DNA from 4 places in the Ensifer sp. NPDC090286 genome. Region 1 is predicted to be linked to each of the others. Evidence: riboswitches for the same ligand, from Rfam matches in the RefSeq annotation. Region 1 holds a riboswitch; each other region holds the start of a gene.
The links. A riboswitch is a leader RNA that binds a small molecule or an ion and turns the genes downstream of it on or off. The one in region 1 is predicted to bind thiamine pyrophosphate.
Positions count from the first base shown of each region.

Region 2: linked by a shared signal. The riboswitch ahead of thiC (phosphomethylpyrimidine synthase ThiC) and the one ahead of thiD (bifunctional hydroxymethylpyrimidine kinase/phosphomethylpyrimidine kinase) in region 1 are both predicted to bind thiamine pyrophosphate.
Region 3: linked by a shared signal. The riboswitch ahead of thiO (glycine oxidase ThiO) and the one ahead of thiD (bifunctional hydroxymethylpyrimidine kinase/phosphomethylpyrimidine kinase) in region 1 are both predicted to bind thiamine pyrophosphate.
Region 4: linked by a shared signal. The riboswitch ahead of thiB (thiamine ABC transporter substrate binding subunit) and the one ahead of thiD (bifunctional hydroxymethylpyrimidine kinase/phosphomethylpyrimidine kinase) in region 1 are both predicted to bind thiamine pyrophosphate.

Region 1 is NZ_JBIVYF010000002.1:1,071,771-1,079,528, forward strand. Features, by position in the region: gene ACIQUG_RS15040 (glycosyltransferase family 4 protein) at 1-336, shown strand, start outside; gene thiD (bifunctional hydroxymethylpyrimidine kinase/phosphomethylpyrimidine kinase) at 403-1,239, opposite strand; TPP riboswitch at 1,357-1,460, opposite strand; gene rfbC (dTDP-4-dehydrorhamnose 3,5-epimerase) at 1,695-2,258, shown strand; gene rfbB (dTDP-glucose 4,6-dehydratase) at 2,294-3,355, shown strand; gene rfbD (dTDP-4-dehydrorhamnose reductase) at 3,352-4,272, shown strand; gene rfbA (glucose-1-phosphate thymidylyltransferase RfbA) at 4,269-5,147, shown strand; partial or broken gene ACIQUG_RS15070 (sugar phosphate nucleotidyltransferase) at 5,889-6,398, shown strand; gene glmS (glutamine--fructose-6-phosphate transaminase (isomerizing)) at 6,432-7,758, opposite strand, start outside.
Region 2 is NZ_JBIVYF010000005.1:327,582-335,339, reverse strand. Features, by position in the region: gene ACIQUG_RS25745 (helix-turn-helix transcriptional regulator) at 1-310, shown strand, start outside; gene ACIQUG_RS25740 (dicarboxylate/amino acid:cation symporter) at 387-1,712, opposite strand; gene ACIQUG_RS25735 (ATP-binding protein) at 1,941-3,809, shown strand; gene ACIQUG_RS25730 (sigma-54-dependent transcriptional regulator) at 3,813-5,177, shown strand; TPP riboswitch at 5,275-5,403, shown strand; gene thiC (phosphomethylpyrimidine synthase ThiC) at 5,493-7,316, shown strand; gene ACIQUG_RS25720 (hypothetical protein) at 7,675-7,758, shown strand, end outside.
Region 3 is NZ_JBIVYF010000005.1:191,639-199,396, reverse strand. Features, by position in the region: gene ACIQUG_RS25155 (adenosylmethionine--8-amino-7-oxononanoate transaminase) at 1-1,266, opposite strand, end outside; gene ACIQUG_RS25160 (beta-ketoacyl-ACP synthase III) at 1-1, opposite strand, end outside; gene bioD (dethiobiotin synthase) at 1,263-1,901, opposite strand; gene ACIQUG_RS25145 (8-amino-7-oxononanoate synthase) at 1,898-3,043, opposite strand; partial or broken gene bioB (biotin synthase BioB) at 3,040-3,981, opposite strand; gene ACIQUG_RS25135 (hypothetical protein) at 4,247-4,483, opposite strand; TPP riboswitch at 4,479-4,598, shown strand; gene thiO (glycine oxidase ThiO) at 4,762-5,733, shown strand; gene thiS (sulfur carrier protein ThiS) at 5,730-5,927, shown strand; gene ACIQUG_RS25120 (thiazole synthase) at 5,931-6,704, shown strand; gene ACIQUG_RS25115 (thiamine phosphate synthase) at 6,701-7,306, shown strand; gene ACIQUG_RS25110 (amidohydrolase family protein) at 7,341-7,758, opposite strand, start outside.
Region 4 is NZ_JBIVYF010000007.1:238,437-246,194, forward strand. Features, by position in the region: gene ACIQUG_RS30095 (argininosuccinate synthase) at 1-75, shown strand, start outside; gene ACIQUG_RS30100 (multidrug effflux MFS transporter) at 137-1,375, opposite strand; gene ACIQUG_RS30105 (MarR family winged helix-turn-helix transcriptional regulator) at 1,372-1,875, opposite strand; gene ACIQUG_RS30110 (ABC-F family ATP-binding cassette domain-containing protein) at 2,035-3,861, opposite strand; gene ACIQUG_RS30115 (thiamine diphosphokinase) at 3,865-4,515, opposite strand; gene ACIQUG_RS30120 (GNAT family N-acetyltransferase) at 4,600-5,085, opposite strand; TPP riboswitch at 5,219-5,337, shown strand; gene thiB (thiamine ABC transporter substrate binding subunit) at 5,389-6,417, shown strand; gene thiP (thiamine/thiamine pyrophosphate ABC transporter permease ThiP) at 6,425-7,758, shown strand, end outside.

The DNA.
Region 1 (7,758 bases):
GACTGGGTGGTAATGCCGTCGGTCTGGTGGGAGAATTCTCCCGTCGTCATCCAGGAGGCACTGCATCACGGCCGGCCGATCCTGTGTTCGGACATCGGCGGCATGGCCGAGAAGGTTCGTGACCGCCTGGATGGTTATCACTTCCGTGCCGGCAGCGCCCAGGATCTGGCCGACCGGCTGATCGACGTCTTGGGCGCGCCGCGGGCGTGGGACAATCTGCGGACAACGCTTCGGCGGCCGACGAGCCATGTCGATTGCGCGCGGGAGCATGTGGCGCTCTACCGCAAAATGCTCAAGGGCGAACAGCCGGCCGCGCCAAGCGCCGCAGTGGCTTGAGGTGCGATGAACGTCATGCTGCAGCGCATAGCCATATCGAGTCATTCGTCCGAGGCGGCCGTCTGCTTAGGGACCGTCCGAAGAGGCTTTGCTCTCGCCGCGACTGTCGCCCCACCAATGATGGAAATGATGCACAGGCCCCCGCCCCTGCCCGATAGTCAGCCGATCGGCAGCGACCAGCGCGTCATGCAAGTAAGCCTTGGCAGCGACGACCGCATCCTCGATCGGCTTCCCCTTGGCAAGACCCGCAGCGATTGCGGCCGAGAGGGTGCATCCGGTGCCATGATCGTTCCTGGTTTCGATCCGCGGCCGCGACAAGTGCAAAGCCGTTTCCCCGCTGTAGAGGATATCGATCGCATCTCTGCCCTTGGCATGCCCGCCCTTCATCAGCACCGAACGCGCACCGAATTTCAGAAGCATATCGGCCTGGCGTGCGATCTCGCTATCGGTTTCGGCGATCCCGCGTCCGGTCAACAGCGCCGCCTCGGGCAGGTTCGGCGTCAGAATGAGCGCGAGCGGCAACAACGCCTCCTTGAGCGTCGCGATCGCGTCCGGCTGCATCAAGTGATCGCCCGAGGTCGCCACCATCACCGGGTCGATGACAGCCAGCCGGTCGTAGCGCTTCAGACCAGCCGCGATCACCGCGATCGTCTCGCGCCGCGACACCATGCCGATTTTCACCGCACCGACGGCAAGATCGGACAACACCGCGTCGATCTGAGCCGCAACGACGGTCGGGGAGATATCCTCCACCGCAGATACCCCGCGGGTATTTTGCCCCGTGACCGCGGTGATCACGCTTGCGCCATAAACTCCGAGCGCCGAGAACGTCTTCAGATCCGCCTGGATGCCGGCCCCGCCGCCGGAATCCGAACCTGCGATGGTAACGGCGATCGCGGTCATCGCCCCACCTGCATGAGCCTTGAGCCTTTTTGGATTGAGTCAAAAACAGACACGAGCAAAGCGACCTCCCGGAAATGGACGGAGATCCGATCGGTAAGCGCAAAGACGGCAGGTGAGCAGAAGGGCCCTTGCCGTTCCTACGCCGGTATGATCCGGATCAGGTTCAAGGGTCTGGCTCACCACCATCTCAGCACCGTGACGGTGCGCCCCTCGGCAAGAGGGATGCTAGGGGGACATGGGCGGGGATGTCAATTGATAGATGCAGCGGATCCAAGCCGCGTCTTTCCACACAGGCCCTGCGGACCAAGCGATCGAGAAAGAGGCCGTGGAATGACACGTCCGCTTCACGATCCTATTTTCCCGGGATCGTCAGCAATGCCGACGCAACATATCGTTAGAACGCCACGAGTGCCGTATTATTTCGCGCACGGGAAACAACGATGAAGGACGACACGATGCGGATCGAAGAAACGGCCATTCCCTCTGTTTTCTTGATAAAGCCTAAGCGATTCGTCGATACGCGTGGATACTTCGCCGAGACCTTTCGGGCCGATCAATTCGCCGAAATCGTCGGGACGCACTCTTTCGTCCAGGATAATCAATCGCTGTCGCGTGAAGCCGGTACTGTGCGCGGACTGCACTTCCAACTGCCGCCGCGCGCACAGGGAAAACTGGTTTCTTGTATCGCCGGCGCCCTTTGGGATGTGGCGGTAGACCTTCGAAGCGGGTCACCGACCTACGGAAGCTTCGTGGCTGCTGAGCTTTCCGAAGAGAACGGTCACCAGCTCTGGATTCCGCCGGGTTTCGCCCACGGTTTCTGTACGCTGAAACCGGCGACCTTGGTCAGCTACAAAGTGACCGATTACTACAGCCCTGAGCATGATCGTGGGCTTCTCTGGAACGACCCCGAACTCGGGATAAACTGGCCCGTGCCCCCGAGTAACGCCATCCTGTCGGACAAAGACAGGGATCAGCCAAAACTCTCCGATCTACACACTAAGCTCGAGCGAGAAGCTTAGTCTTGATGTTTATCATAAAAGGACTTCGCTGAGATATGCGTGTACTTGTTACCGGCGGGGCTGGTTTTATTGGTTCGGCGGTTATTCGACACCTCATTATCGACAAGGGATATGACGTGTTGAACGTAGACAAACTGACCTACGCAGGAACCCTTAGCTCCCTAAGGTCCGTCGCAAACAACCCATCATATCGCTTTCTCAGGGCTGACATATGCGATGGGCGGGCTATTGCCGATGCCTTCTCCACATTCAGGCCCGATCGCGTCATGCATCTCGCTGCCGAGAGTCATGTCGACCGCTCAATTGCCGGCGCAAGGGATTTCATCGAAACGAACGTTCTTGGAACGTTCAACCTGCTGGAATGCGCAAGGGCATATTGGCAGTCCATGAAGGATGAGGGCAAACGCAGGTTTCGCTTTCTTCACGTTTCAACGGATGAAGTGTACGGCTCGCTCGCGGATGACCAGCTCTTTTCCGAGGAGACGCGGTATGATCCAAGCTCCCCTTATTCGGCTTCGAAGGCCGCTTCCGATCATCTCGCCAAGGCATGGGCACGCACCTATGGCATGCCCATCTTGGTTTCCAACTGCTCAAACAACTACGGTCCCTATCACTTCCCCGAAAAGCTGATCCCGCTGACCATCCTGAACGCGCTCGAAGGCAAGCCACTCTCGATCTATGGCGACGGCACGAACATTCGCGACTGGCTCTTCGTCGAAGACCATGCCCGCGCGCTCGACCTGATCGCGGAGCGCGGTAGAATTGGCGAGACTTACAATGTCGGGGGACGCAACGAGCGGCGGAACGTCGATGTAGTCAGGCGCATCTGCGCCACACTCGACATGCTTGTCCCCGCATCCTGCCCACGGAAACAGCTCATTCAATTTGTCGAGGACAGGCCGGGGCACGATTTGCGCTACGGTATCGATGCGACGAAACTGGAAGAGGAGCTCGGCTGGAAGGCGGAAGACAGCTTTGAAAGCGGAATTGCGAAGACGATCCGCTGGTACTTAGACAACGAATGGTGGTGGGGCCCTCTTCGCAAGGGATATGACGGGGTGCGCCTGGGTGTGCTGCATTCTGGTGTCGGGCAATGAATCAGATTCCGCGCATAGTTGTCACGGGCCTGAAGGGCCAGGTTGTTCAGTCGTTTGTCGAGCAAGGGAAGGGCCGCAGCGACGCGGAAGTCATTCCACTCGGTCGCCCGCAACTAGATCTGAAGGATCCCAGTTGCATAGACGGCGTCATAAGGGCAGCAGCTCCTGACGTGATCATTTCGGCCGCCGCCTATACCGCCGTCGACCACGCCGAGGCCGATGAGACGAGAGCATACGCGATTAACGCGGTCGCACCGCAGGAATTGGCGCGCGTCGCGAAAGCCCTGAATATCCCGATCATCCATCTATCGACGGACTACGTCTTCGACGGGACAAAATCCACACCGTATACCGAAAGCGATAGGGTGTGCCCTGTAAACGTCTACGGCAAAAGCAAGTGGGAAGGCGAGCGATCGGTCGCCGCTGGCACCGAAAATCACGTCATTCTCAGGACCGCTTGGGTCTACAGCCCATTTGGCAGAAATTTCGTGCGTACGATCATTCGCAACGCCGAAAGCCGGACCGAACTGCCAGTCGTCATGGACCAGATAGGAAACCCGACATCGGCACTGGACCTTACGACGGCAATCATCGGTATCGCGCATAACCTGCTAGCATCGGATGCGCAGGTTCTGCGCGGCACCTTCCATCTGGCGGGGACCGGTGATGCGAGTTGGGCCGATGTAGCGGAAAAAATCCTCGCCCTGTCTCAAGGGCTCGGAGGCCCGTCCGCTAAAGTCAACCGCATCTTGGCCACAGACTACCCGACTGCGGCAGCGCGCCCCTCTAACTCACGCCTGAACTGCAGCAAAATCGCGCGACACCACGGCATCAGCTTGCCCTACTGGAAGAGCTCCATCGAAGCCACCGTGCGGCGCGTAATCCAGCACCGGACGGACCTGGAGGTGAGGAAATGAAGGGCATTATTCTTGCTGGAGGAAGCGGCACCCGCCTACATCCGATGACATTGGCAAGCTCAAAACAACTGCTTCCGATCTACGACAAGCCGATGATCTACTACCCGTTGTCAACCCTGATGCTGGCAGGGATTCGCGACATCTTGATCATTACGACGCCGCGTGACCTCCCCAGCTTTCAACTCCTACTGGGCGACGGTTCCAAATGGGGAATCAACCTCAGCTACGCCGAGCAACAATCCCCCGATGGCCTTGCCCAAGCCTATGTGATTGGAGCCGATTTCGTGGCGGGCCATCCCTCGTGCCTCATTCTCGGCGACAATATCTTTTTTGGACATGGCATCACCGAGCTCTTAAAGCGCGCCATGGAACGGAAAGAGGGCGCAACGGTCTTCGCCTACCATGTCAGCAACCCGGAACGCTATGGGGTTGTCGAGTTCGACAGCGAAATGAAGGCTGTCGCAATCGAGGAGAAGCCCGCCAAACCTCGCTCCGACTGGGCTGTCACTGGCCTGTATTTCTACGACGAAGAGGTCGTAAGCATCGCTGCCGACCTTACACCTTCCGCCCGGGGCGAGTATGAAATTACGGATGTGAACCGCGCCTATCTGGAGCGGGGCAAGCTCCACGTCGAAAGAATGGGGCGAGGATATGCCTGGCTCGACACGGGTACGCCCGATAGCCTATTGGAAGCGTCAGAGTTTGTCGCAACCTTGGAGCGCCGACAGGGTTTCAAGGTGGCGTGCCCGGAAGAGGTTGCGTATCGGTCCGGTTACATCGATGGTGATCAGCTTGAGACCCTTGCACGACGGTATGGCAAGACGTCCTATGGTCACTATCTGTCCAACTTGTTAGAAACGCCTGAGCATGTGTAAGCTGTCGTTTCTATCTAGTCGCCTTCTACAGTTATTCGAACGGATCGCTACGGCTGCCTAAAATGAAACGCGACTTTAGACATTGGTTCTCTCATGACGAATGAGGTCGCCACGGGCAAATCACATCCGATCGCGTTACGTAGTCGCGAAGAAGTGTGGCGGGCCTCCGAATCAGAAAGGCTCCCATTGCTTTCGGAGCGCAGGGAGCCTTCAGTCTGAGCGTTCGAATTCACAGACGCCGAGGAACATATTCCGCTTAGCGAAAAGAGCAAGCGAAATCCGAAATCCGGTGAGACCAAAGAACGTCTGTTTGTGTGGCTTATCCAGATTTGAGCGCGACGCCTTGAAGATTTCACGGCTCCAACATCAGAATTGCCAGCTATGGCGATTTGACATGACTGAACTGAACCCTGTTATGACCGATGCAGGGTCAACAGAACTGCAATATTTCCAACCGCTTGGTATAACGGCAGACGCCAGAGCCCTCAGCAGGCGATCATCACTCAATCCGCTCGTTTGGCCCGGAAGACGTATAGCGCACCGTTGAATGGATCACTGCCGGCCTCACGCACCAGCGACACCAAGCTGCCCGGCCATTTTTTTTTGAAGTCAACCGGATGTCTGATGAGAACCACTCTCACGTCGGAGAGTATCCGCTGAGCGCACCGCCCGGATACCTGACGTTTGAACTCGGTGCTGTGACCGCGGAGTATTGCCAGAAGCGGAACCCGCCTACATCCGATGACGTTGTCAGGCTCGAAGCAATTGCTTCGGGTGTACGATAAGCCAATGATCCCATTGGCAACGGTCATGCTGGCCGGGATACGAGATATATTGATGATCACTACACCGAGAGAGCTACAAAACTTTCATTTTCTGCTTGGCGATGGCTCGAAATGGTTGAATTATCTCTTCTCTCGCAGAGCCACCCTCGCCAGATGGCCTCGCCCAAACCTGTATCATAGGGCCGGATTTCGTTTCTGGTCATCTCTTTAAGAGCGCTAAGGCGCACGAAGCCGGCGCGAAGATTTTTGCCTATCATGTCAGCGATCCCAATCGCTACGGGGTCATTGAGTTTGACGACGAAACGATTGCGGATTCGATCGAAGAGAAACCTGAAACGTCCATTTCTAATTGGACGGTTTATCGCCTTTATCTCTATGCAAAACGTGTTCGGATATTGCCGCAAATCTGAGGCCCTCTGCACGAGGCAAACTTGAGGTCACAGACATCAACCAAACCTGCGTCCAAACGCCCCCAGCGGTCATCACTCCATACCGACGATCATTCGACGGTCACCGATTTAGCGAGGTTGCGGGGCTGGTCGACGTCGGTGCCCATGAACACCGCCGTGTGATAGGCAAGCAGTTGGATCGGCAGCGAGAAGATCATCGGGGCGATGACCTCATCGACGTCAGGCAACACGATCGTCGCCATGGTCTCGAGCTTCGAGGCGGCGGCGCCCTTCTCGTCGGTGATGAGAATGATCCGGCCGCCACGGGCCGCGACTTCCTGCATGTTGGAAACGGTCTTTTCGTAGAAGCGGTCATGCGGGGCGATGACGATAACCGGCATGTTCTCGTCGATCAGCGCGATCGGTCCGTGCTTCAGTTCGCCGGCAGCATAACCTTCCGCATGGATATAGGAGATCTCCTTCAGCTTCAGCGCCCCTTCCATCGCCAGCGGAAAGCTGGTGCCGCGGCCGAGGTAGAGGACGTCATCGCATTTGGCCAGCTGGTGCGACAATTGTTCGACCTGCGGCTGAATGGCGTTCAGCACCTGCCCCATGATGCGCGGCATTTCGGCGAGGTAGCGAACCAGGACCTGCTCTTCCTCGGCACTCACCGTGCCGCGGGCGCGACCGGCGCCGATCGCGAGCGAAGCCAGCACGGCGAGCTGGCAGGTGAAGGCCTTGGTCGAGGCGACGCCGATTTCCGGGCCGGCAAGGATCGGGAAGACCGCGTCGGATTCACGAGCGATGGTCGATTCACGCGTGTTGACCACAGCGCCAATCTTCAGGCCGAGTTCCTTGCAGTAGCGCAGCGACGCCAGCGTATCGGCGGTTTCGCCGGATTGCGAGATGAACAGCGCGGCCGCATCAGAAGACAGCGGGATCTCGCGGTAGCGGAACTCGGAGGCGACGTCGATTTCCACCGGCAAGCGGGCGTAACGCTCGAACCAGTACTTGCCGACGAGACCGGCGAGATAGGCAGTGCCGCAGGCGGAAATCGCAAGGCTCGGAACCTTGGCGAAATCGATCGTGCCCGGCAGCGCCTTGATGCGGTTGCCGGCAAAGTCGATGTAGTGGCTGAGCGCGTGCGCGATCACCTCCGGCTGCTCATAGATCTCCTTCTCCATGAAGTGCCGGTGGTTGCCCTTGTCGATCATGTAGGCGGCCGCTGTCGAGAGCTGCTTCGGCCGGTCGACGACGTTGCCATCGAGATCGAAGATATGCACGCCGTTCGCACCGATCACCGCCCAGTCGCCATCGATCAGATAGGTGATCTCGTTGGTGAAGGGCGCAAGCGCGATCGCGTCGGAGCCGAGGAACATTTCGCCGCGGCCGTGACCGATCGCAAGCGGCGGGCCGTTGCGCGCCGCCATGATCGTC
Region 2 (7,758 bases), on a different contig from region 1:
TGTCGCTCTTTTGCGTGAGGCCTGCTGGCAGGAGCGCGCAGTCATGATCGGCTATATCGACGCCGACCAGCAGCGGACGGGCCGACAGGTCCTGCCGCTGGCGATCGTCTATCTCGAGCGGATGCTGGTGCTGCTTGCCTGGTGTTGCCTGCGCCAGGATTTCCGCAAGTTCCGCGTCGACCGCATCGTCGATGTCGCGATGACGGAGGAGAGTTTCCGCCCGCGCCGGGTGCCGATGCTCCGGGACTTCGTCGCCTATCTGAACGCCGGTGCGCCTGAAACGTCGAAGATGACCTTGAGCGGCCAGTAGCCCAAACGAAAACGCGGCCCGTGTTGCCACGAGCCGCGTCCGGACTGCTGTCGCAGTCATGCCTTGGGAGGCAAACTTATTCCGCGGCCTGCAAGGCCGGCTGTGGCAAGGCTTCCGGCGTGCGACCACCAAGGACCGCGGCCATCTGTGCCTCGTCGAGTTCCCCTTCCCACTTCGCAACGACGATGGTTGCGACCGCATTGCCGACGAAATTGGTCAGCGCGCGGCATTCCGACATGAAGCGATCGATGCCGAGGATCAGCGCCATGCCGGCGACCGGTACGGCCGGCACGACCGAGAGCGTCGCAGCCAGCGTGATGAAACCGGCGCCGGTGATGCCGGCGGCACCCTTCGAGCTCAGCATCGCGACGAGCAGCAGCAGCACCTGATCACCGAGCGACAGCGGGATATCCATCGCCTGGGCGATGAAGAGTGCGGCCAGCGTCATGTAGATGTTGGTGCCGTCGAGGTTGAAGGAGTAGCCGGTCGGGATGACCAGGCCGACAACCGAACGCTTGCAGCCGGCCTTTTCCATCTTGCTCATCAGGCCCGGAAGGGCTGCTTCCGACGAGGACGTGCCGAGAACGAGCAGCAGCTCTTCCTTGATGTAGCGGATGAGCGCCACGATCGAGAAGCCGTTGTAGCGGGCGACGGCGCCGAGAACGATGAACACGAAGAGGAAGGACGTGATGTAGAAGGTGCCGATCAGCATCGCGAGGTTGGCGATTGAGCCGACGCCGTATTTGCCGATGGTGAAGGCCATCGCGCCGAAGGCGCCGATCGGGGCGGCCTTCATCAGGATGCCGACCAGCTTGAAGACCGGCAGCGTCAGCGCGTGCAGGAAGTCGACGACCGGTTCGGCCTTCTTGCCGACCATGGCGAGCGACAGACCGAAGAGCACGGAAATGAACAGCACCTGCAGGATGTCGCCATCGGCGAAGGCACCGACCAGCGTCGTCGGGATGATGCCCATCAGGAAGCCGGTGATCGTCTGCTCATGCGCCTTCTCGGCATAGGTGGTCACCGCCTTGACGTCGAGCGAAGCCGGATCGATGTGCATGCCGGCGCCCGGCTGCACGACATTGGCGACGATCAGGCCGATGATCAGCGCCAGCGTCGAAAACGTCAGGAAGTAGATCATCGCCTTACCGGCGACGCGGCCGACCTTGGCAAGATCGGTCATGCCGGCGATGCCGGTCGCGACCGTCAGGAAGATGACCGGCGCGATGATCATCTTGACGAGACGGATGAAGGCGTCGCCGAGGGGCTTCAGTTCCGTGCCGAGCGACGGATAGAAATGGCCGAGCAGAATACCGGCGGCGATCGCCACCAGCACCTGGACATAGAGATGGCGATAGAAAGGTGTCTTGCCGCGCGGTTCCGCGGATTGTTCGATAATCATGAGTTCCTCCACTGCACCCAGTCCGGCGTCATGCCGGGCCTCCCGGGTCAAATTCCGATGCGCGACAGCGCGGGCTGTCATGAGGATGTCATTTGCAACGGCCGTGCCAGTTCGCGGCGGCAGGAACCAACCCTTTGAATTGATGAGAATGTTTTGTGCGGGCGGCTTGGCGCGCACAAAGAGTTGAGCGGATTTCCGCACAGCCCATCTGGAAGCCTGAGCGAAAAAATGCACAATTGGACCATGTTCAATGCCCTCTCCGCCCCCCTCAATCTGGCAGATCTCGACCAGTCGATGCGCCGCACTTGGCTCGTCTTTGCCGGCCTTGCCGTCGCCCTGCTTGTCGCTGCACTCCTGCTTGCCGGCGAATACGGCCGAAGCCAGGCGCTCGAAACGGTCGATGCCCAAAGCCGGATCGATGCCAATCTGAAGGCCTCGCTGCTGCGCGCCGTGCTCGAGCGCCAGCGGTCGACGCCGCTGGTGCTGGCCGACGATGTCGAGGTGAAGGCGGCCCTTTCGACCCGCAGCCCAGCGGCGCTGCAGCGGCTGGACGAAAAGCTGCAGGCGCTGGCGGCCAACACGGATGCCGCTGTCATCTACGTGATCGGCCCCGATGGCGTCGCGGTCGCTGCCAGCAACTGGCGCGAGCCGACGAGTTTCGTCGGCAACGACTATGCCTTCCGCGAGTATTTCCGCATGGCGATGCGCGACGGCAAGGCCGAGCATTTCGCCATGGGCAACGTCAGCAAGCGGCCAGGTCTCTATATCTCCCGCCGGGTTCAGGGTCCCGACGGTCCGATCGGCGTCGTCGTCGCCAAGCTCGAGTTCGACGATGTGGAGGCCGAATGGCTCACGTCCGGCAAGCCGGTCTACGTCACCGACCGGCGCGGTATCGTGCTGATCACCAGCTTCCCGTCCTGGCGCTTCATGACGACGAGGACCATTCCGCGCGATCGCGTCGCCGCCATCCGCGACAGCCTGCAGTTCGGCGATGCCTCGCTGCTGCCGTTGCCTTTCCGCGACATCGAACCGACGAGCGACGGTTCCAGCGAGTTGCGGGCGCTCCTGCCCGGCGACAGCGAGCGGCGGTTCCTCAGGGTCGAAACCATGGTGCCGACCACAAGCTGGCGGCTGGAGCAACTGGCGCCGCTCGATGGCGCGATCTCGGCGGCAACCCGCGAGGCCCGGCTGATTGCGCTCGCTCTCCTCGCACCGCTGCTGGCCCTTACCGCCTTCCTCCTGCGCCGCCGCCAGACGCTGGCGTTCGCATCGGCGCGGGATCGCGCCGCCCGCGACGAGCTGGAAACCCGCGTGGCGGAGCGCACCCATGATCTCAGCCTTGCCCGCGATCATCTCGAAACCGAGATCGCCGACCACCGGCGCACCGGCGAGAAGCTGCAAGCGGTGCAACAGGAACTGATCCAGGCGAACCGGCTGGCGATCCTCGGCCAGGTGGCGGCCGGCGTCGCCCATGAGATCAACCAGCCGGTCGCGACCATCCGCGCCTATGCCGACAACGCCCGCACCTTCCTCGATCGCGGCCAGCAGCAGACCGCGGTCGAGAACCTCGTCAGCATCGCCGAACTGACCGACCGGGTCGGCACCATTACCGACGAACTCAGAAGCTTTGCCCGCAAGGGCCGCTTCGTCGCCGAACCGACGCCGATGCGCGACGTGATCGAAGGGGCGATGCTGTTGCTGCGCAGCCGCTTTGCCGGCCGCATGGATGCGATCGGCATCGACCTGCCGGAAACTGGCCTCCGCGTGCTCGGCAGTCGCATCCGGCTGGAACAGGTGCTGATCAATCTTCTGCAGAACGCGCTGGAAGCGCTCGGCGCGCGCGGCGATGCAGAGATCCGCGTGCGCTGCGAGGACAGCCCCTCCGGGACGGTTTCGCTCGTCGTTGCCGACAACGGCCCGGGCATTCCCCCGCATATCCGCGAGGATCTGTTCACGCCGTTCAACACCTCGAAGGACGAGGGCCTCGGCCTCGGCCTTGCCATCTCCAAGGAGATCGTCGCCGATTATGGCGGCGATATCACCGTCGATACCAGCGACAAGGGCACCGTCTTCACGGTTCGCCTGAAGAGGGCCTGAGCGATGCAGCCGACCGTCTATCTCGTCGACGACGACACCCATCTGCGCAAGGCGATGACGCAGACGCTGGAACTCGCCGGCCTCACCGTCATCCCGTTTGCCAGCGCCGCCGAAGCGTTGAAGACGCTCGATGCCAATTTCGATGGTATCGTCGTCAGCGATATCCGCATGCCGGGCATCGACGGCCTCGCGTTCTTCCGCCGCATCGAAGCCTTCGACGCAGACCTGCCGGTGATCCTGGTGACTGGTCATGGCGATATCCCGATGGCGGTGCAGGCCCTGCAGGACGGCGTCTACGACTTCATCCCAAAACCCTTTGCCGCCGATCGGCTGGTGCAGAGCGTGCACCGGGCGCTCGAAAAACGCCGGCTCGTGATGGAAAACCGCGCGCTGAAGCGGGCCGCCGAGACGGCCGGCGACAGCCTGCCGCTGATCGGCCAGACGCCGGTCATGGAGCGCCTGCGCCAGACGATCCGGCACATCGCCGATACCGATGTCGACGTGCTCGTCGCCGGTGAAACCGGCAGCGGCAAGGAAGTGGTGGCGACCCTGCTGCACAATTGGAGCCGGCGCCGCACCGGCAATTTGGTGGCGCTGAACTGCGGTGCGCTGCCGGAAACGGTCATCGAAAGCGAACTCTTCGGCCACGAACCGGGCGCCTTCACCGGTGCCTTGAAGAAGCGCATCGGACGGATCGAGCATGCGAGCGGCGGCACGCTGTTCCTCGACGAAATCGAGGCGATGCCGCCGGCAACGCAGGTGAAGATGCTGCGCGTTCTGGAAGCGCGCGAGATCACGCCGCTTGGTACCAACCAGGTTCGTCCGGTCGATATCCGCGTCATCGCCGCTGCCAAGATCGATCTCGGCAATCCGGTGGAGCGTGGCGACTTTCGCGAAGACCTCTACTTCCGATTGAATGTCGTGACACTGTCGATCCCGCCGTTGCGCGAACGCCGTGACGATATCCCGCTGCTCTTCTCGCACTTCCTGACCCGGGCGGCCGAGCGCTTCAAGCGCGACGTGCCGATGATCTCTCCAGCCGTACAACGGCATCTGATGACGCATGCCTGGCCGGGCAATGTGCGTGAACTCTCGCATTTTGCCGAGCGGGTGGCGCTTGGTGTGGAAGGTCCGCTGGGCCAAACGATTGCGGTGGCCGAACAGCCCGGATTTGCGCTGCCGGAACGGCTTGAACGCTACGAGGCGGAGATCCTGAAGGAGGTGCTGCGCGCCCAGCGCGGCGACGTCAAGGCGACGATCGAGGCGCTCGGCATCCCGCGCAAGACCTTCTACGATAAGCTCCAGCGCCACGGCATCAACCGCGCCGATTATGCCGAGCGGACAGCACCGGAAAAGGCCGGCCGCTAGCGGCAAATCCGAATCCGAAAATACACGCACTAGGTGCATCTTTGTCGACAGGCGAATTCACGCTTGACGACCCGGGCCGTTCGATGGCTATGATCTAGGCATTCACCAGGGGGGTCCCGCAAGGGGCTGAGATTCTGCTGGATGGCCGGCTTGCCGGCTATAGCGCAGTGACCCGTTGAACCTGATCCAGTTCATACTGGCGTAGGGACGGTGCAGATATCGAAGCCAGGATTCCGTGCGGTGAGCACCTGGCGGAGCGTCTTTCATCTTTCCGGCATCAGAACTGGGTCTCCAATCGCAACTTGGAGCCTCGTCATGAATATTGCCACCAAACCCGCAGCCCTCACGGTCACGCAAGGCCCGCTTCCGGCCTCCCGAAAGATCCACAAGCCGGGCGTTCTTCATCCGGATATTCGCGTGCCGATGCGCGAGATTGCTCTGCACCCGACCTCGGGCGAGCAACCGGTCACGGTCTATGATTCCTCTGGCGCTTATACCGCCGACGGTGCCGAGATCCGCATCGAGGACGGCCTGCCGCGGCTGCGCCGCAACTGGATCGTCGACCGCGGCGATGTCGAGACCTATGAGGGACGAACGGTTCGTCCCGAAGACAACGGCTTCGTGAGCGGCGACCGGCTGACACCGACCTTCCCGTTCCAGCATGCGCCGCTGAAGGCCACGGGTGGCCGAGCCGTGACGCAGCTTGCCTATGCCCGCGCCGGCATCATCACGCCGGAGATGGAGTTTGTGGCGATCCGCGAGAACCTCGGCCGCGACGCGGCGCGCGCAAAGGTCCGCGACGGCGAGAGCTTCGGCGCTCACGTTCCGGATCATGTCACGCCCGAATTCGTCCGCCAGGAAATCGCCAGCGGCCGGGCGATCCTGCCCGCCAACATCAACCATCCGGAATCCGAACCGATGATCATCGGCCGGAACTTCCTGGTGAAGATCAACGCCAACATCGGCAACTCCGCCGTCACCTCGTCGATGGCCGAGGAAGTCGAAAAGATGGTCTGGGCGACGCGCTGGGGCGCCGACACGGTCATGGACCTTTCGACCGGCCGCAACATCCACAACATCCGCGAATGGATCATCCGCAATTCGCCGGTTCCGATCGGCACCGTACCGCTCTACCAGGCGCTGGAAAAAGTCAACGGCATTGCCGAGGACCTCACCTGGAAAGTCTATCGCGACACGCTGATCGAGCAGGCCGAACAGGGCGTCGATTATTTCACCATCCATGCAGGCGTCCGCCTGCACTACATCCCGCTCACCGTCGACCGCGTCACCGGCATCGTCTCGCGCGGCGGCTCGATCATGGCCAAGTGGTGTCTGCACCACCACCGCGAGAGCTTCCTCTACGAGCATTTCGAGGAGATCTGCGACATCTGCCGCGCCTATGACGTCTCCTTCTCGCTCGGCGACGGCCTGCGCCCGGGCTCGATCGCCGACGCCAATGACTCCGCGCAATTCGCCGAACTCGAAACGCTCGGCGAGCTCACCAAGATCGCCTGGTCCAAGGATTGTCAGGTCATGATCGAAGGCCCCGGCCACGTGCCGATGCACAAGATCAAGGAGAATATGGACAAGCAGCTCGCCGTCTGCGGCGAAGCGCCGTTCTACACGCTCGGACCGCTAACGACGGACATTGCCCCCGGCTACGACCACATCACATCGGGGATCGGTGCTGCGATGATCGGCTGGTTCGGCACCGCCATGCTCTGCTACGTCACGCCGAAGGAGCATCTCGGCCTGCCTGACCGCAACGACGTGAAGGTCGGCGTCATCACCTACAAGATCGCCGCCCATGCCGCCGATCTCGCCAAGGGTCATCCGGCAGCCCAGGTGCGCGACGACGCGCTGTCGCGCGCCCGCTTCGAGTTCCGCTGGGAAGACCAGTTCAACCTCTCGCTCGACCCGGAAACAGCCCGCAATTTCCACGACGAGACCCTGCCGAAGGAGGCGCACAAGGTCGCGCATTTCTGCTCCATGTGCGGCCCGAAATTCTGCTCCATGCGGATCTCGCACGACATCCGGGCCGAGGCGCAGAAGGAAGGGCTGGAGGCGATGGCCGCGAAGTACCGCGAGGGCGGCGACCTCTATATGCCGGTGGAAGGGGCCGCTGGCCCGGCAGAGTAGGCGTCGCAAGCATCGGAAGGGGTCGGTACCGGCCCCTTCCGTTCGCTCACGACTTCCGACCGCGGTCACGAATCGGTGATCGTCGACGGCCTCCTTCACCGTCTCCTGGCCTGCTTGAGCGTCGAAACCCACCCCTGCAATCCCTGCCACGCGCGCCATTTGTGCAGTTTTCCGCTGTCCCCTCACGGCAGCCCCGCTCCCCGCGCATCACGTCGCCCGGCAGCCGATGAGCTTGTCCCCACATCGATTGAACGTTATGCAAGGCTCGCGCAAAAGTCGCTGTCGGCGAAATTCATTCGCGCCAAGCTGCCGTCTTCTGCCGCGCAGAAGGTCTTGCGGACCAACGCAAGGATGTCGCTTGCCCAAGGAGAATGACGTGAGGACACGCCTGCTGAGACTGACGGCCCTTTCGATAGGAGGCCTTGCAGCACTCGCCGGAGAT
Region 3 (7,758 bases), on a different contig from region 1:
TAGCTGCCCGGCCCCGAAGAGCGACGCCCCCTCGTCGATCGCGTCATAGGCCCGCCCGAGATCGGCATCGGTGACGCAATAGGGCGGCATCAGATAGATGACGTTGCCGAGCGGACGGATCAGCAAACCGCGCCTACGGAAAAACGCCCGGAGCCGCGGGCCGACCTCGGCGAGGTAGCCGCCGGACGGCACCACGAGATCGAGGGCCGTAATGGTGCCGAGTTGGCGGACGTCGGCGAAGCGCGGATCATCAGCGAAGCGCGCCAGATGCCGATGCTGGTGTGCGACCAAGGTTTCTATGCGCGCCTCGACCGGCTCCTGTCTCCAGACGGCGAGATTGGCGAGTGCCGCGGCACAGGCGATCGGGTTGGCCGTGTAGGAACTCGAATGGAAGAAGGTCTTGCGCCGGTCGGCCGAAAGATGCGCCGTAAAGATCTCCGAACTGCAAAGCGTCGCGGCCAGGGGAAGCGCGCCGCCGGTCAGCCCCTTCGAGGTGCAGAGAATATCGGGCGTGATCCCGGCCTGCTCGCAGGCAAACAGGCGGCCCGTCCGCCCCCAACCGGTCATCACCTCGTCGGCGATCAGCAGGCTGCCATGCCGTTCGGCGATGCGTTTGAGCTCGGACAGCACGGAAGCAGGATAGGTCTTCATGCCGCCGGCGCCAAGCAGCAGTGGCTCGATCAACAGGGCGGCAACCTCGCCGGAGGCGCAAGCCCGCTCGAAGGCGTCGAGTGTCGCCTGCTCCCGGCCCGTCTCCGGAAAGGGCAAGCGATCGACGGCGAAGAGCAGCGGCGCGTAGACGGCATTGAAGACGCCTCTTTCGCCCGCCGACATCGTGCCGATCGTGTCGCCGTGATAGCCGTGCTCCAGCACGCAGATGCGGTTTCGCGGCCGGCCGTTGTTGTGGAAGAAGCCGAGCGCCATTTTCAGCGCGACCTCGACCGCGGTCGAACCACTGTCGGAATAGAACACATGGGCGAGCCCGGGCGGGGCGATCTCGATCAGCCCGCGCGCGAGTTCCTCAGCCGGCGCATGGGTATATTCGGCGAAGATGATCTGGTCGTAGGTCTCCGTGGCCTTGCGGATCGCCTCCATGATGGTGGGGTGACGGTGGCCGTGAGTGATGACCCACCAGGACGAAATCGCGTCGAGGATCGACGCGCCGTCCTCGTCGACGAGGTAGGCGCCCTCGGTACCGACGATGCGGCGCATCGCCGGTTCCAGCGCATGCTGGGTGAAGGGATACCAGACGGCGGAGTTTCTCATGCCGGCACCTCCAGGAAATCGGCGATGTTGAAATTTTCAGCGAAGGCGTTGCGCAGGCGGTCGGGCGTCAGCGGATCGAGCCGCGGCAGCCGGCCGAGACGCCGCACGGCGCCAAGTTCGGATATGACCGCTTCGCTGTCCTCCTGCGCGTCGCCGATGAAGGCGACGCCGAGAACGGGAATGGCGCGGCGACGCAGCGCTTCGAGCGACAACAGGGTGTGGTTGATCGTGCCGAGCCCGGTGCGAGCGCAGAGAACCATCGGGATCTGCCAGCGCGCAAAGACATTCGCAAAGACCATGCGCTCCGTCAGCGGCACCAGAAGCCCGCCGGCACCCTCGATCACCAGTGGTCGATCCACCATGGGCGGGGACAGATGTTCCGGGTCGATGGTGACGCCGTCGAGCCGTGCCGACAGATGCGGCGAGGCCGGCGTTGCGAGCCTGTAGGTCTCAGGCAGGATGCAGTCGGCTGATAACCGGCCAAGCCGGGCGACGGTTTCGCTGTCGGTTTCTTCGTCGAGACCTGACTGCACAGGCTTCCAGTAGCAGCCGTCGAGCGCGTCGGTGAGGGCTGCGGAAAAGATGGTCTTGCCGATGCCGGTATCGGTACCGGTGACCACGATACGGGTTTTCATGTCCGCTCCTTGGCGATCGCGCTCTTCAACTGCTGCAGCATCTGCGCGATTGCGGCCTGGTCGGCGTTGAGGGTGATGGCGATCCGAAGACGCGCGGTGCCTTCCGGCACCGTCGGCGGGCGGATTGCCCTGATATCTTGGCCCTCGGCGCGCATGCGGGCGGCGATGCGGAGCGCTCGGCCGTTGTCGCCGATCGGGATGGGCAGGATTTGCGAGCCGCTGCCTTCGATGTCGAGCATCTCGGCGAGCGCCCGGTTGGTGAAGGACCTGAGGCTGTCGAATGCGGCACGGCGCTCCGGCTCATCGACGAGGGCTACGAGCGCTTCACGCACCGCAGCCGCGACGAGCGGCGAAGGCGCGGTCGAATAGATGAAGTTGCGGGCGCGGTTGACGAGATAGTCGCAAAGGACGGCGCCTGCCCCGACCAGCGCGCCGGAAACACCGAGCGCCTTGCCGCAGGTGTGCAGCACGACGACGTTCTCCCGGCCTTCCAACTCCGCCGCCAGACCGCGACCTTCCCGTCCGAAGACGCCGGTCGCGTGCGCCTCGTCGATGACGAGAAAGCCGTCATGCTGCGCGGCAAGCGCGAGGAGGTCGGCAAGCGGCGCGCGGTCGCCATCCATCGAATAGAGGCTTTCGACGGCAATCCACGGGCGCCCCGCTCCGCCGGCCCGACGCCATTTTCCGATGGCATCGGCAAAGGCGCCGACATCGTTGTGCACTGCTGCCACCGCATCGGCCTTGCTTGCGGCGATGCCTTCACGGGCGCTCGCATGGATCAGGGCATCGTGAACGATGAGATCGTCACGCTGCGGCAGCGTCGAAAACAAGGCAGCATTGGCGGCATAGCCGCTGCCGAAAAAGAGCATCCGTTCGGCGCCGAAGAAGGCGGCCGCTTCCGCCTCCAGCGCCTCGTGTTCTTCGTGATTGCCGCGCAACAGCCTTGAGCCGCCGGAGCCGACAGGCACGCCGCGCGCGATTGCGGCCGTTATCGCCGCCTTCAGCCGTGGCGAGGCGGCGAGCGCCAGATAGTCGTTCGAGGTGAAGTCGATCCCGCCGGCGGGGGCAAGAGCGCGCCGGCGGCCCTTGCGTTCGAGGCCCTCCAGCGTCTTCTCGTAGCGCGCAAAAAGACCCGCGGTCATTCCGCCGCGTCCTGCCTTGCCGGCGGAGCCATCGGCTTCAATCCCAGCCGCCGGAAGAGTGCTGCATCGTGGTCCTCGCCGGGATTGTCGGCGGTCAGCAGGGTTTCGCCGACGAAAATAGAATTGGCGCCGGCAAAGAAACAGAGCGCCTGCGTCTCGTCGCTCATGTCGGTGCGTCCGGCCGAAAGCCGGACATGCGATTGCGGCATCAGGATGCGGGCAAGGGCAATGGTGCGGACGAAATCGATCGGATCGACGGGTGCCGCATCGGCCAGCTTAGAGCCCGGGATCGGGATCAGCATGTTGATCGGCACGCTTTCGGGCGGCACCGGCAGGTTGGCGAGGGTCACCAGCATCGAGATCCGGTCGTCGGCCGTCTCGCCCATGCCGAGGATGCCGCCGGCGCAGACCTTGATGCCGGCGTCGCGGACATTGGCGAGCGTCTCCAGCCGGTCGGCAAAGCTGCGGGTGGTGATGATCTCGCTATAGAAGCGTTCGGACGTATCGACATTGTGGTTGTAGTAATCGAGCCCGGCCTCGGCGAGCCGCGCAGACTGGGCCGGCGTCAGCATGCCGAGCGTCATGCAGGTTTCCATGCCGAGCGCCCGCACCCCGCCGACCATGGCGACGATGGCATCCATGTCGCGATCCTTCGGACTGCGCCACGCGGCCCCCATGCAATAGCGGGTCGCGCCGCCGTCGCGCGCCTTGCGCGCCTCGGCAAGCACACGCTCGACCTCCATCAGCTTCGATGCCTTGAGCCCTGTCGGGTAGTGGGCGGACTGGCTGCAGTAGCCGCAATCCTCGGCGCAGCCGCCGGTCTTGATCGAGAGGAGCCGGCTCATCTGAATGGCGTTGGGATCGAACTGCGCACGGTGGACGGTGTGGGCGCGGTAGAGCAGATCGTTGAACGGCAGATTATAGATTTTCTCCGCTTCCGCCTGGGTCCAGCGGGATTGGGCCTTGTCGCCCGGGATAAAATCAGCACCAGTCGGTCGGTTCTTGTCCAGCATTTCAGCTCGTCCTCCAGGTCGTCGCCATCGTAAAATAGATAGAATCCAATATTATCTATAATTTTGTCGGAAACGGAAATTCGCAAGCACCCAAGCGGAGAAATGTTTACATAACATACTCTTCTGGTTGTATTTTTGGATCACATGAAGGTCCGGACGCCGTCGACAGAGGGCGAGGACCGACAATCAATCATTCGCGCGCCAACCCCGAAGTCTCGCGCACGCCGCCACCGAAACCATTGCGAATCCGGACTTCTCCGGCATTCCAAGCTTCACTCCGGTCGGCCAACACTCTTCCTTCCATCACGCCACCGACGCCTCCGCTTTGTCGCCGCAAATTATAGATAATTTTTTCGGCAGTCAGATCACAGTCAGCACGAATGCTGGCTCTTGACAAAAACGGCCCCGAGCGGTCAGCTTGGAGCATTCACCAGGGGTGTCCCGCCAAGGGGCTGAGATTCTGCTATGCGGTTGCGCGGCGCAGTGACCCGTTGAACCTGATCCAGTTCATACTGGCGTAGGGACGGTGCAGATTCGTTGCCGCAAACGTCGCGCTCACGTGACGGATCAATCGGCAGGGCGTCCTTCCCCTCCCCCGCTCGTGAACTGGGTCTCCACCTTTGGAGCCTCGGCATGCACACCGCCAACACCATCCCGCTTCGTTGCCTACGACGGCCCGTTCGCGCCGCACGGGAGCGCTGAGCGATGCGGGTCCTCGTGAAAGGTGCCGGCGTCGCGGGGCTCTGTCTGGCCCATGAACTCAGCGCCCGCGGTGTCGCGGTGACGGTCGTCGAGCGTAAGCCAGGTTTTGCCGGTGCGGCCTCCTGGTGTGCCGGCGGCATGCTGGCGCCCTGGTGCGAGCGCGAAAGCGCCGAAGAGGCGGTGCTGACGAAGGGTATCGGCGCCATCGACTGGTGGGACGACGTCCTGCCAGGCGAAGTTTCCCGCAACGGTACGCTGGTCGTCGCCCCGCCACGGGACGCCGGCGAACTCAGGCGCTTTGCCTCGCGCACCTCCGGCTTCGAATGGCTCGACACAGCGGCGATCGAACGGCTGGAACCGACACTTGCCGGGCGCTTCCGAGAGGCCTTGTTCTTTCCGGGAGAGGCGCATCTCGACCCGCGCCGGGCGATCGCCCGGCTGCGGAAGAAGCTTGTCGATCGCGGCATCGCCTTCGTCACCGAGGCGAGCGACAACGGACAGCACGATCTCGTCGCCGACTGCACCGGTGCGGCACGTATCGGTGACACGCCCGGCCTGCGCGGCGTGCGCGGCGAAATGCTCTATCTTGAGACAAGCGACGTGGAACTGTCGCGGCCCGTCAGGCTCATTCATCCGCGCATCCCGCTCTACATCGTGCCGCGCGGCGGCGGCCTCTTCATGTGCGGGGCGACGATGATCGAGACGGATGACGGCGGACCGATCACCGCCCGTTCGCTCATGGAACTGCTGAACGCCGCCTATGCCCTGCATCCGGCCTTCGGCGAAGCGCGCCTCGTCGAGACCGGCGCCGGCGTCCGCCCCGCCTTCGCTGACAACCTGCCGCGTGCCCTGCGCGCCGGGCAGACCATCACGATCAACGGACTTTACCGCCACGGCTTCCTGCTTTCGCCGGCCCTGGCGGCGGAAGCAGCCGACCTTGCGCTTGCGCGGGACCTGAAGGGAGATGCCGCATGAGACTGACCGTCAATGGCGAGGATCACGACCTCGCCGTCGCCACCCTCGCCGAGCTTCTGACCGCGCTCGATTTCGAGGGCGACTGGCTCGCCACCGCCGTCAACGGCGAACTGGTGCACCGGGCCGACCGTCCGGGTCATGCGCTTTGCGACCGAGACCGCATCGAAATTCTCTCGCCGATGAAAGGAGGCTGAGACATGCTGACGCTTTATGGACAGGACCTGCGCTCGAGACTGCTTCTCGGCACCGCCCGCTATCCCTCCCCCGCCGTGCTCGAAGATGCGGTGCGATCCTCGGGCACCGAGATCGTCACGGTCTCGCTTCGGCGCGAAACTGCCGGGGGCCGCCAGGGCGGCGCCTTCTTCGAACTGATCCGGGCGCTCGGGGTGCACGTGCTGCCGAACACTGCCGGCTGCCATTCGGTGTCCGAGGCGGTGCTGACGGCCAAGATGGCGCGCGAGGTTTTCGGCACCAACTGGCTGAAGCTCGAAGTGATCGGCCACCACGACACGCTGCAGCCCGATGTCTTCGGGCTGGTCGAGGCGGCGCGCATCCTCTCGGCCGAAGGGTTCGAGGTCTTTCCCTACACCACGGATGATCTGGTGGTTGCCGAGCGACTCTTGGAAGCCGGCTGCAAGGTGCTGATGCCCTGGTGCGCGCCGATCGGCAGCGCCATGGGGCCGCAGAACATCCAGGCGCTTCGGGCAATGCGGGCGAACTTCCCCGATGTGCCGCTGATCGTCGATGCCGGCATCGGCCGGCCCTCGCACGCAACGACGGTGATGGAGCTCGGCTTCGCCGCCGTCCTGCTCAACACGGCCGTCGCCGGCGCCGCCAGGCCCGCGCTGATGGCCTCGGCGTTTGCGGGCGCGATCGATGCCGGGCGGCAGGCCTTCGAGGCAGGCATGCTCGAACCGCGCGATTTTGCCGTTCCTTCCACCCCCGTCATCGGAAAGGCGGTGTTTGCGTGAAACTCGACCCCTTCTACCTTATCGTCGACAGCGCGGCCTGGATCGAGCGGCTGGTGCCGCTCGGCGTCAAGCTGGTACAGCTGCGCGTCAAGGATCGTCCGGAAGCGGAGATCCGCCGCGAGATCCGCGCGGCCAAGGCTGTTTGCGACGAGCAGGGCTGCCAGCTCATCGTCAACGACTACTGGCAGTTGGCGATCGCCGAAGGCTGCGACTTCGTCCATCTCGGTCAGGAGGACCTGGCGGAGGCCGACCTTGCTGCTATCCGCGCCGCCGGCCTGAAGCTCGGCCTCAGCACCCATGACGAGGTGGAACTGGAGACGGCGCTGGCAGCCGACCCGGACTACATCGCACTTGGGCCGGTCTACCCGACCAGCCTCAAGGCGATGAAGTGGGCGCCGCAGGGACTGCCGCGCCTTGCCGCCTGGCGGAGCCGCGTCGGGTCCCTGCCGCTGGTCGCTATCGGCGGCCTCAACGTCGAGCGGATTGCCGGCGTCTTCGAGCACGGCGCCGACATCGCCGCCGTGGTGACGGACATCACCCGCAATGCCGACCCGGAAGGCCGGACCCGCGAATGGATTACCAGGACTGCACCGTGGCGATGAGCAGGTGCCAGATCGCGGGCGTCGATCTCCGCGGTCAGGCGATCTCCAGCTGCGAGAGCCAGGAGGCATCCAGGCCGCGCTTGCGGCAATAGGTGGCGAGCCGCTGGCGGGTCGGCCCCGGCCGGTCGAGGCCGAGGTAGCGGGAGGCGTTCTTCCAGAAGATGTTCTGCTGGTCCTCCTCGCTGACATTGGCCTCTTTCAGCTGCTGGGCGATCCGCGGGACATAGGCGTTGTAGTCCTTCTCCAGCGCCATCATCGACCAGTCGGTGCCGAACATCAGATGGCGCGCACCGGGATCGTAGTCCTTCAGCCATTTGTCGAGCAGCGCGCGGATCTTTTCGTGCAGCCCGGGCGTGTTGTCGGTGACGAGTTCGCTGAGGTAGCTCAGGTCGGCAAACAGGTTCGGCCGGCGCCCGTGGTCGATCGTCCTGCCGATGATGTCCTCCCAGGTC
Region 4 (7,758 bases), on a different contig from region 1:
GACCAGAAGGACGCTGCCGGCTTCATCAAGCTCAACGCACTGCGCCTGCGCACGCTGGCCGCGCGCAACCGCTAAGCCACTATCCAGTGAAGAAAAAAGCCTCCGCGATCCTTTCGCGGAGGCTTTTTCGTGCCCACTACTCCGCCGCTTGCTGCAACGGATCCTTGCGCTCGACCGGCGCGTCCAGCGGACGCAGCCGAATGGTGCGGCGATACCAGACATAGCTCAGGATACAGACGAGGCCGAAGCATGGAATGATCGTGCCGAGCGCCATCACCGGAACGCCGACTGCAGCGGCGATCGCGCCTCCGAGCAGCCCCGAGCCCATCTGTACGAAACCCATCATCGCCGAGGCCGTACCGGCGATCGCGGGAAATGGCGCCATCGCCGCCGTCATCATGTAGGGCATGACGAAAGCGATGCCGAAGGAATAGATGCCGATCGGCAGCATGACCGAGAGGAAGCTCGGCACGATCAGGTGCATGCTGTAGCCAAGCGCGAGGCTGGCCGCACCGATGAAGAAAAGGCCGGCCGGCACCAGCGCCTGCGGCGTAAACCGGCGCAGCAGAAACCGCACCGTCACCGCACCCGAAAAGAACAGGCCGGACTGCATCAGCATGCCCACGCCGAACTCGGTCGGCGTCAGACCCACTTCGTTGATGAGCACGAACGGCAGCATAGTCGCCCAGGCATAGAGCGCGCCGACGGCGCCGGCGATGACGAGGGTGGAGGAAATGAAGCGGCTGTCGGAAAGAAGCGAGCGATAGGCAGCAAGGATCGGCTTCAGATGCCCCTTGCTCGGATCGGGTGTCGCGGTCTCGGCCATGAAGAACTGCACGGTGAGGCAGGCCATGGCCGCAAAGCCGACCATCAGGAAGAAGATCGACTGCCAGCCGAAGAGCCCGAGCGCCAGACCGCCGAGCGTCGGCGAGAAGGCCGGCCCCAGCGCCAGCATCATGCCGATCATGTTCATGATGCGGGCAGCTTCGACCCCGGTGAACTGGTCGCGCACGATCGCCCGCGCCACCGTCATCCCAACGGAGGCGCCAATGCCCTGCACCAGACGACCGGCCAGAAGCACGGCAACGGAAGGCGCGAAGGCCGCCATCAGGCTGCCGACGAGGTAGATGGCCATGAAGATCAGCGTCGCGCGCCGGCGTCCGATGACGTCGGAAAGCGTGCCGGAGACAAGCTGGGCAAAGGCGAAGCCGGCGAAATAGAGCGACAGCGTCATCTTGATCGCCGCTTCGCTTGAGGAGAAGGCACGCACCAGTTCGGGCATCGCTGGCGTGTAGAGCGCCATGGAAACAGGGCCGAGCGCCACCAGGAAGGCGCCGATGATGCTTGTGCGCCGCTCGCTCATGCGACGCGTCATTGCGCGGCTCCGACCCGGACCTCGGCCTTCTCCGCTGCATCCTTGCCGGCAAGGCACGGATCGAGCTGACGCAGATTGTCACGCAGGATGCGCAGGTTGGAACAGAGAAGCGCGCGCGCTTCCGCATCCAGCCCTTCGGTATAGGCATCCATCATTTCGCGAAGACCGGTCATCAGCTCGTTGAGCAGCGGACCCGCCTTTTCGGTGATGATGACATTCTTGGCGCGACGATCCGCCGGATCGGGAACACGGGCGACGAGCCCGTTGGTCTCCAGCCGGTCGAGATAGGCCGACAGCGTCATCGGCTCGATGCCCATGCGTGTGGCGATTTCGGCCTGTTTGATGCCCTCGGTAAGCGCCGCCTGGATCAGCGTGCGCGCCTCGCCGGGGGTGATGCCCAGGTCCATGGCATTGACCTTGCGGTCGAAGGCCCCGCGCAAGAGGCGCGAGACATCGGTCAGAAGCATTCCAATGGTTTCGGATTCAAGCTTGAAGGGCATCATGATCGTTCACAGGCGATATAATAAGTTTTACTTATCATAGCATCTGATAACGTTCAACGCGGCTAGCCATCTTTCCCTTACCAGTTTAACGGTAAAACCCGCAAGGATTCAACGTATTACCTTCGCATTCACGCATGGAACCGTCCTGGCTGTACCTCAGCCCTCGAGCTCCTCGCGCAGCATCTCGAGCTCCAGCCATTCCTCTTCCATGCGAGCGAGGTCGGCACGCAGCTTTTCCAGCTCCTGCGCCAGTTTCGCAAAAGCATTTGGATCTTTTGTGAAGAGGTTGGGATCCGCCATCTTTTCTTCGCGCTTGGCAGCCTCGGCTTCCGCCTTGGCGATCTCCTTCGGCAGGTTTTCGAGCGCGAACTTCTGCTTGTAGGAAAGCTTGCCTTTGGCAGCCTTCGGCGCTTCGGCGGCAGGTGCGGCGGCATCGGCCTTGGCCTTTTCCGCCTTCTCGGCCTTGCGCTTCTCCTCGATCGCGCCCTTGCGCTGCGCCATCATGTCGGAATAGCCGCCGGCATACTCGATCCAGCGGCCATCCGGCGCCTCCGGATTGGCCGGCGCGATCGTCGAGGTGACGGTGCGGTCGAGGAAGTCACGATCGTGGCTGACGAGGATGACGGTTCCGGCAAAGCCGGCGACGATCTCCTGCAGCAGGTCGAGCGTCTCGATGTCGAGATCGTTGGTCGGTTCGTCGAGAATGAGGAGGTTCGTCGCCCGCGCCAGAATGCGCGCCAGCATCAGCCTTGCGCGCTCGCCGCCCGAAAGCTCACGGATCGGGGTGCGCGCCTGCTCCGGCTGGAACAGGAAGTCCTTCATGTAACCGGTAACATGGCGCTGCTCGCCATTGACCAGCAGGTTGTCGCCGCGCCCGTCCGTCAGGTAGTGCGCCAGCGTATCGTCGAGATTGAGGTCTTCGCGCTTCTGGTCGAGCGTCGCGATTTCCAGATTGGTGCCGAGCTTGACCGTGCCTGTGTCCGGCTCGATCTGTCCCGTCAGTATCTTCAGGAGCGTCGTCTTGCCGGCACCGTTCGGGCCGACGAGACCGATGCGGTCGCCGCGGTGCACGCGGATCGAGAACGGCGCGACGATTGTGCGCTCGCCATAGGCCTTGGTGATCTTCTCGGCCTCGATCACCAGCTTGCCGGATTCCTTGGCGTCGGCGGCAGTCGCCTGCACGGTGCCCTGCGGCCCCTTGTGGCCGCGATAGGTCGCCCGCATGGTCTGCAGCTCGCCGAGGCGGCGCATGTTGCGCTTGCGCCGCGCGGTCACGCCGTAACGCAGCCAATGTTCCTCGCGCTCGATCGCCTTGCCGAGCTTGTGCTGCTCCAGCTCCTCGGCTTCCAGCACCTCGTCGCGCCAGGCCTCGAAATGGGCAAATCCGCGATCAAGGCGACGGGACTGACCACGGTCGAGCCAGACGGTGGCGGTCGAGACCTTTTCCAGGAAGCGCCGGTCGTGCGAGATCAGCACCAGCGCCGAGCGGCTGCGGATCAGTTCGTCTTCCAGCCATTCGATCGTCGGCAGGTCGAGATGATTGGTCGGCTCGTCGAGCAAAAGGATGTCCGGCTCCGGCGCCATGACGCGGGCAAGCGCCGTCCGGCGCGCCTCACCGCCGGAAAGACGCTTTGGGTCTTCCTCGCCGGTCAGCCCCAGATGCTGCAGCAGATAGGCGACGCGATAGGGATCGTCGCTTGGGCCGAGGCCCGCCTCGGCATAGGCCTGCACCGTGTCGTAGCCGTCGAAATCCGGCGCCTGGTGCAGATAGCGGATGGTGGCCGAGGGATGGCGGAACACTTCGCCCGACTGCGCCTCGGCAAGGCCCGCGGCGATCTTCATCAGCGTCGATTTGCCCGAGCCGTTGCGGCCGACCAGGCAGATCTTGTCGCCCGGCTCCACTTGAAAATTGGCGCCGGCAAGCAGTGGCGTACCGCCAAAGGTGAGGAAGATATCGTCGAGTTTCAGAATGGGAGGCGCCAAGGCTCAGGCTCCGGAAAGATCATAGGGGCGGGCAAGCACGAGGGCGCGGCCGCTCTTGAGAGTGAAGCGAAGGGGACCCTCCGCAACGTTGGAAACGGTTCGGGACGAGCCGAACGGCAGGGTGAAATCGTCGAGCGGATAACGCGCATTGACGATCGAAAGGTCGGTAAGCTCGGTCAGACCCAGCACCGAGAAGAGGCAGCCCTTGGGCAGGTCGACTTCGAGCGAGCCGGCCAGCAGCGGATAGGCCTCTTCCTCGCCCGACGTCATCAACACCGAAAGCCCGCGCTCGGCAAGGGCGACGGCATGAAGCAGATGCATGAACGCATGATCACTGCGGGTGCCGCCGAGCGCGCCGGCGAAGATCAGGCGATCGGCCCCACGCGACAGCGCCGCCTCGACCGCGATCTCGCCGTCCGTCGCGGCCTTTGCCGCCGGATAGGGCTCGCGCGGGACCGAGGCGTAGTCCGCAAGAAGGGCTTCCTCGGTCGAGTCGAAATCACCGACCCAGACATCGGGCACGATGCCGAGCAGCCGCGCATGGCGCATGCCGCCATCAGCCGCGATGAAGCGACTTGCGACCAGCTGGTGAGCCAGCCGGTCGGTCAGCGAAAGGGCGCCGCCAAGCAGAATGGTGAAGGTCGATCGAGCCATGGCAAAGCCCATAGCGCAAAGGACCGCCGAAGGAAAACGAAGAAAACCGTCGGGCGACCGGTTCTCGGTATTTTGGTCAACTCGTCAATGCCCCTCGGGCACCGGATCGCGGAACAGCATGCCGGCATAAATGCCGGGGGTCGAATCCGGGATCTCGACGGCGCCGGCCACCCGCTCGTAGAACTTCGCCGGCCCGACACCGCCGATAATCGCGTAGCCGTAGCCGGCCTCGCGCATGGCCATCAGGCTTGCAAGCAGCAGCGCCTCGCCGATCCCCTGCCCGCGCATGCCTTCGTCGACACCGGTCGGACCGAAGAAGCCGAGCGCCGTCACGTCGTGGCAGGAAAAGCCGACGATCTTTTCGTCCTGGACTGCGACATGCATGCGTGTCGGGGTCGAGGAAAAGGCGGCTTCCGCCTCGCCCGCCCATCCGGCGCCAAAGGTCTTTTCGATCCAGGACACGACCAGGCGGCGCTCCGGCGCAATGGCGCGGCGAATGCTGACGCCAGGACCAAGCTTCGACTGAGGCTCAGCCGGCAGGGCATAAAGTCGAACGAGCATATCAGGCATGACATTTCCTCCTCGCTGCCGTTGTGTAGCGCAGTTGGCGGCTTAGGCAAACACGCGCCGTTGTGCCGGCCAGGCGCTCTTGCTTCCCCGCAAACATCGCTTGCCTTGGGGCCTTGGCAGCGGTAAATCTCTTGCCGCTCTAACGGGGTGCCTCCCGACCGCACAGCGGCCGGAGGCTGAGAGGCGTCAAAACGCCAACCCGCGGAACCTGATCCGGCTCATACCGGCGGAGGGATTAGACGCGATCGGATCGATACGCCCTTTTCCCATGCAACAACGAACTTTGGGAGAGAGGTCCTCGCCATGTCCAATTCATCGCAACTCAAACTCTTTAGCCGGCTAGCCCTTGCGGCCGCCGCAAGCCTCGTATTTTCCGGCGTCGCGGCCGCCGCCGACAAGACGCTGACGGTCTATACCTATGAGAGCTTCATCACCGAATGGGGACCGGGCGCCAAGGTTGCGGAAGCCTTCGAGAAGACCTGCGAGTGCAAGGTCAACTATGTCGGCGTTGCCGACGGCGTCGAGCTGCTCACCCGCCTGAAGCTCGAAGGCGAGGCCTCCAAGGCCGACATCGTGCTCGGCCTCGACACCAATCTGGTTGCGGAAGCCAAGGCAACGGGCTTCTTCGCGCCGCACGGCATCGAGGCAACCGGCGTCACCGTACCCGGCAACTTCTCCGACGACACCTTCCTGCCCTATGACTACGGTCACTTCGCCGTCGTCTATGACACCGAGACGCTGAAGACGCCGCCGAAGAGCCTGAAGGAACTGGTCGAAGGCGACCCGTCGCAAAAGATCGTCATCGAGGATCCGCGCACGTCGACGCCGGGCCTCGGTCTGCTCCTCTGGGTCAAGGCCGTCTATGGCGACGAGGCGGGTGCCGCCTGGGCGAAGCTGAAGGACCGCGTCCTGACCGTTACCCCCGGCTGGTCGGAAGCCTATGGCCTCTTCACCAAGGGCGAGGCGCCGATGGTGCTGTCCTATACCACGTCGCCGGCCTACCACATGGTCGCGGAAAACACCGAGCGCTATCAGGCGGCCGCCTTCTCCGAAGGCCACTACATCCAGATCGAAGTCGCCGGCATGACCAAGAACGCCAAGGAGCCGGAACTGGCAAAGCAGTTCCTCGCCTTCATGACCGGTCCGGAGTTCCAGTCGATCATCCCGACGACCAACTGGATGATGCCGGTCGCAGCGACCAAGGAGCCGCTGCCGGACGCCTTCAACAAGCTGGTCAAGCCGGAAAACACGTTCCTCCTGCCTTCGGAGGAGGTCGCCAAGAACCGCAAGGCCTGGATCGACGAATGGCTCGCCGCCATGAGCAAGAACTGAGGCCGGATTGTTCGCACTGCGCGAAAATCGCATGACAGTGGTCGCCGGGGCAGCCTGCCTCGGCGCCTTCGTGCTTTTCGTCGGCCTGGCGATCGTCGCCTTGCTGAGCCAGACGGGCGGCGCGAGCGATGACGCGCTCTTCGACGCCTATATCTGGCGCGTCACCCGCTTCACCCTGCTGCAGGCGACACTCTCGACGCTGCTGTCGGTGCTCTTTGCCATCCCCGTCGCCCGGGCGCTGGCGCGGCGGCCGCAATTTCCCGGCCGCATCTGGCTCTTGCGCCTGATGGCGCTGCCGCTCGGCCTGCCCGTTCTCGTCGGCGCACTCGGCTTGATCGAGATCTGGGGGCGCCAAGGCTTCCTCAATTCCGGCCTGCGCTGGCTCGGCCTCGCGCAGCCCGTCAGCATCTACGGCCTGTTCGGCATCCTGCTCGCCCATGTCTTCTTCAACATGCCGCTTGCGGCGCGCCTGTTCCTGGCCGGGCTCGAGCGCATCCCCGCCGAATACTGGCGCAGCGCCGCCAATCTCGGCATGCCGTCGCGCGCACTCTTCCGTTTCATCGAATGGCCGGTCCTGCGCGGCCTCCTTCCAGGTGCCGCCGGCCTTGTCTTCATGCTCTGTGCCACCAGCTTCACCCTCGTGTTGACGCTCGGCGGCGGGCCTGCGGCCAGCACAATCGAAGTGGCAATCTACCAGGCGCTGCGCTTCGATTTCGATCCGCCTCGCGCCATCGCGCTATCGGCCCTGCAGATCACCATGACCGGCCTGCTGCTGTTCCTGCTTCGTTATCTGGCGATCGAGCCGGAAGAGGGCATGACCGGTGGCCGCACCGTGCGCCGCTTCGATGGCGCATCCAGGATCGCGCGCCTGAGTGATGCCGCCTGGATCGCCCTTGCCTTTCTGTTTCTCGGCGCACCGCTGGTCGCCGTCCTCATCTCCGGCCTCGAAGCCGATCTGCTGAAACTCGCGCGCGACCCGGCGGTGCACCGGGCGCTACTGACCAGCGCGGCAATCGCGCTCGCGTCGGCCCTCGCCTCCGTCACCATGGCGGCCGTGATGATCCGCGCAGCCGCGACCGTCACCGCGCCGCGTCACGCGACGTCGCTCGCCCGCGGCTTTGCCGGCGCCATCGGCGCCAGCACCTCGCTGATCCTGCTGGTGCCGCCCGTGGTGCTTGGCGCCGGCTGGTTCCTTCTGCTGCGCCCCTTCGGCGATGTCGCGCGCTTTGCGCCCGTTATCGTCGTGGCGATCAATGCGCTGATGGCGCTTCCCTTCGTCCACCGCATCCTCGCGCCGGCAATGGCGACCCACGCGGCGCGGTCGGAACGACTGACGGCAAG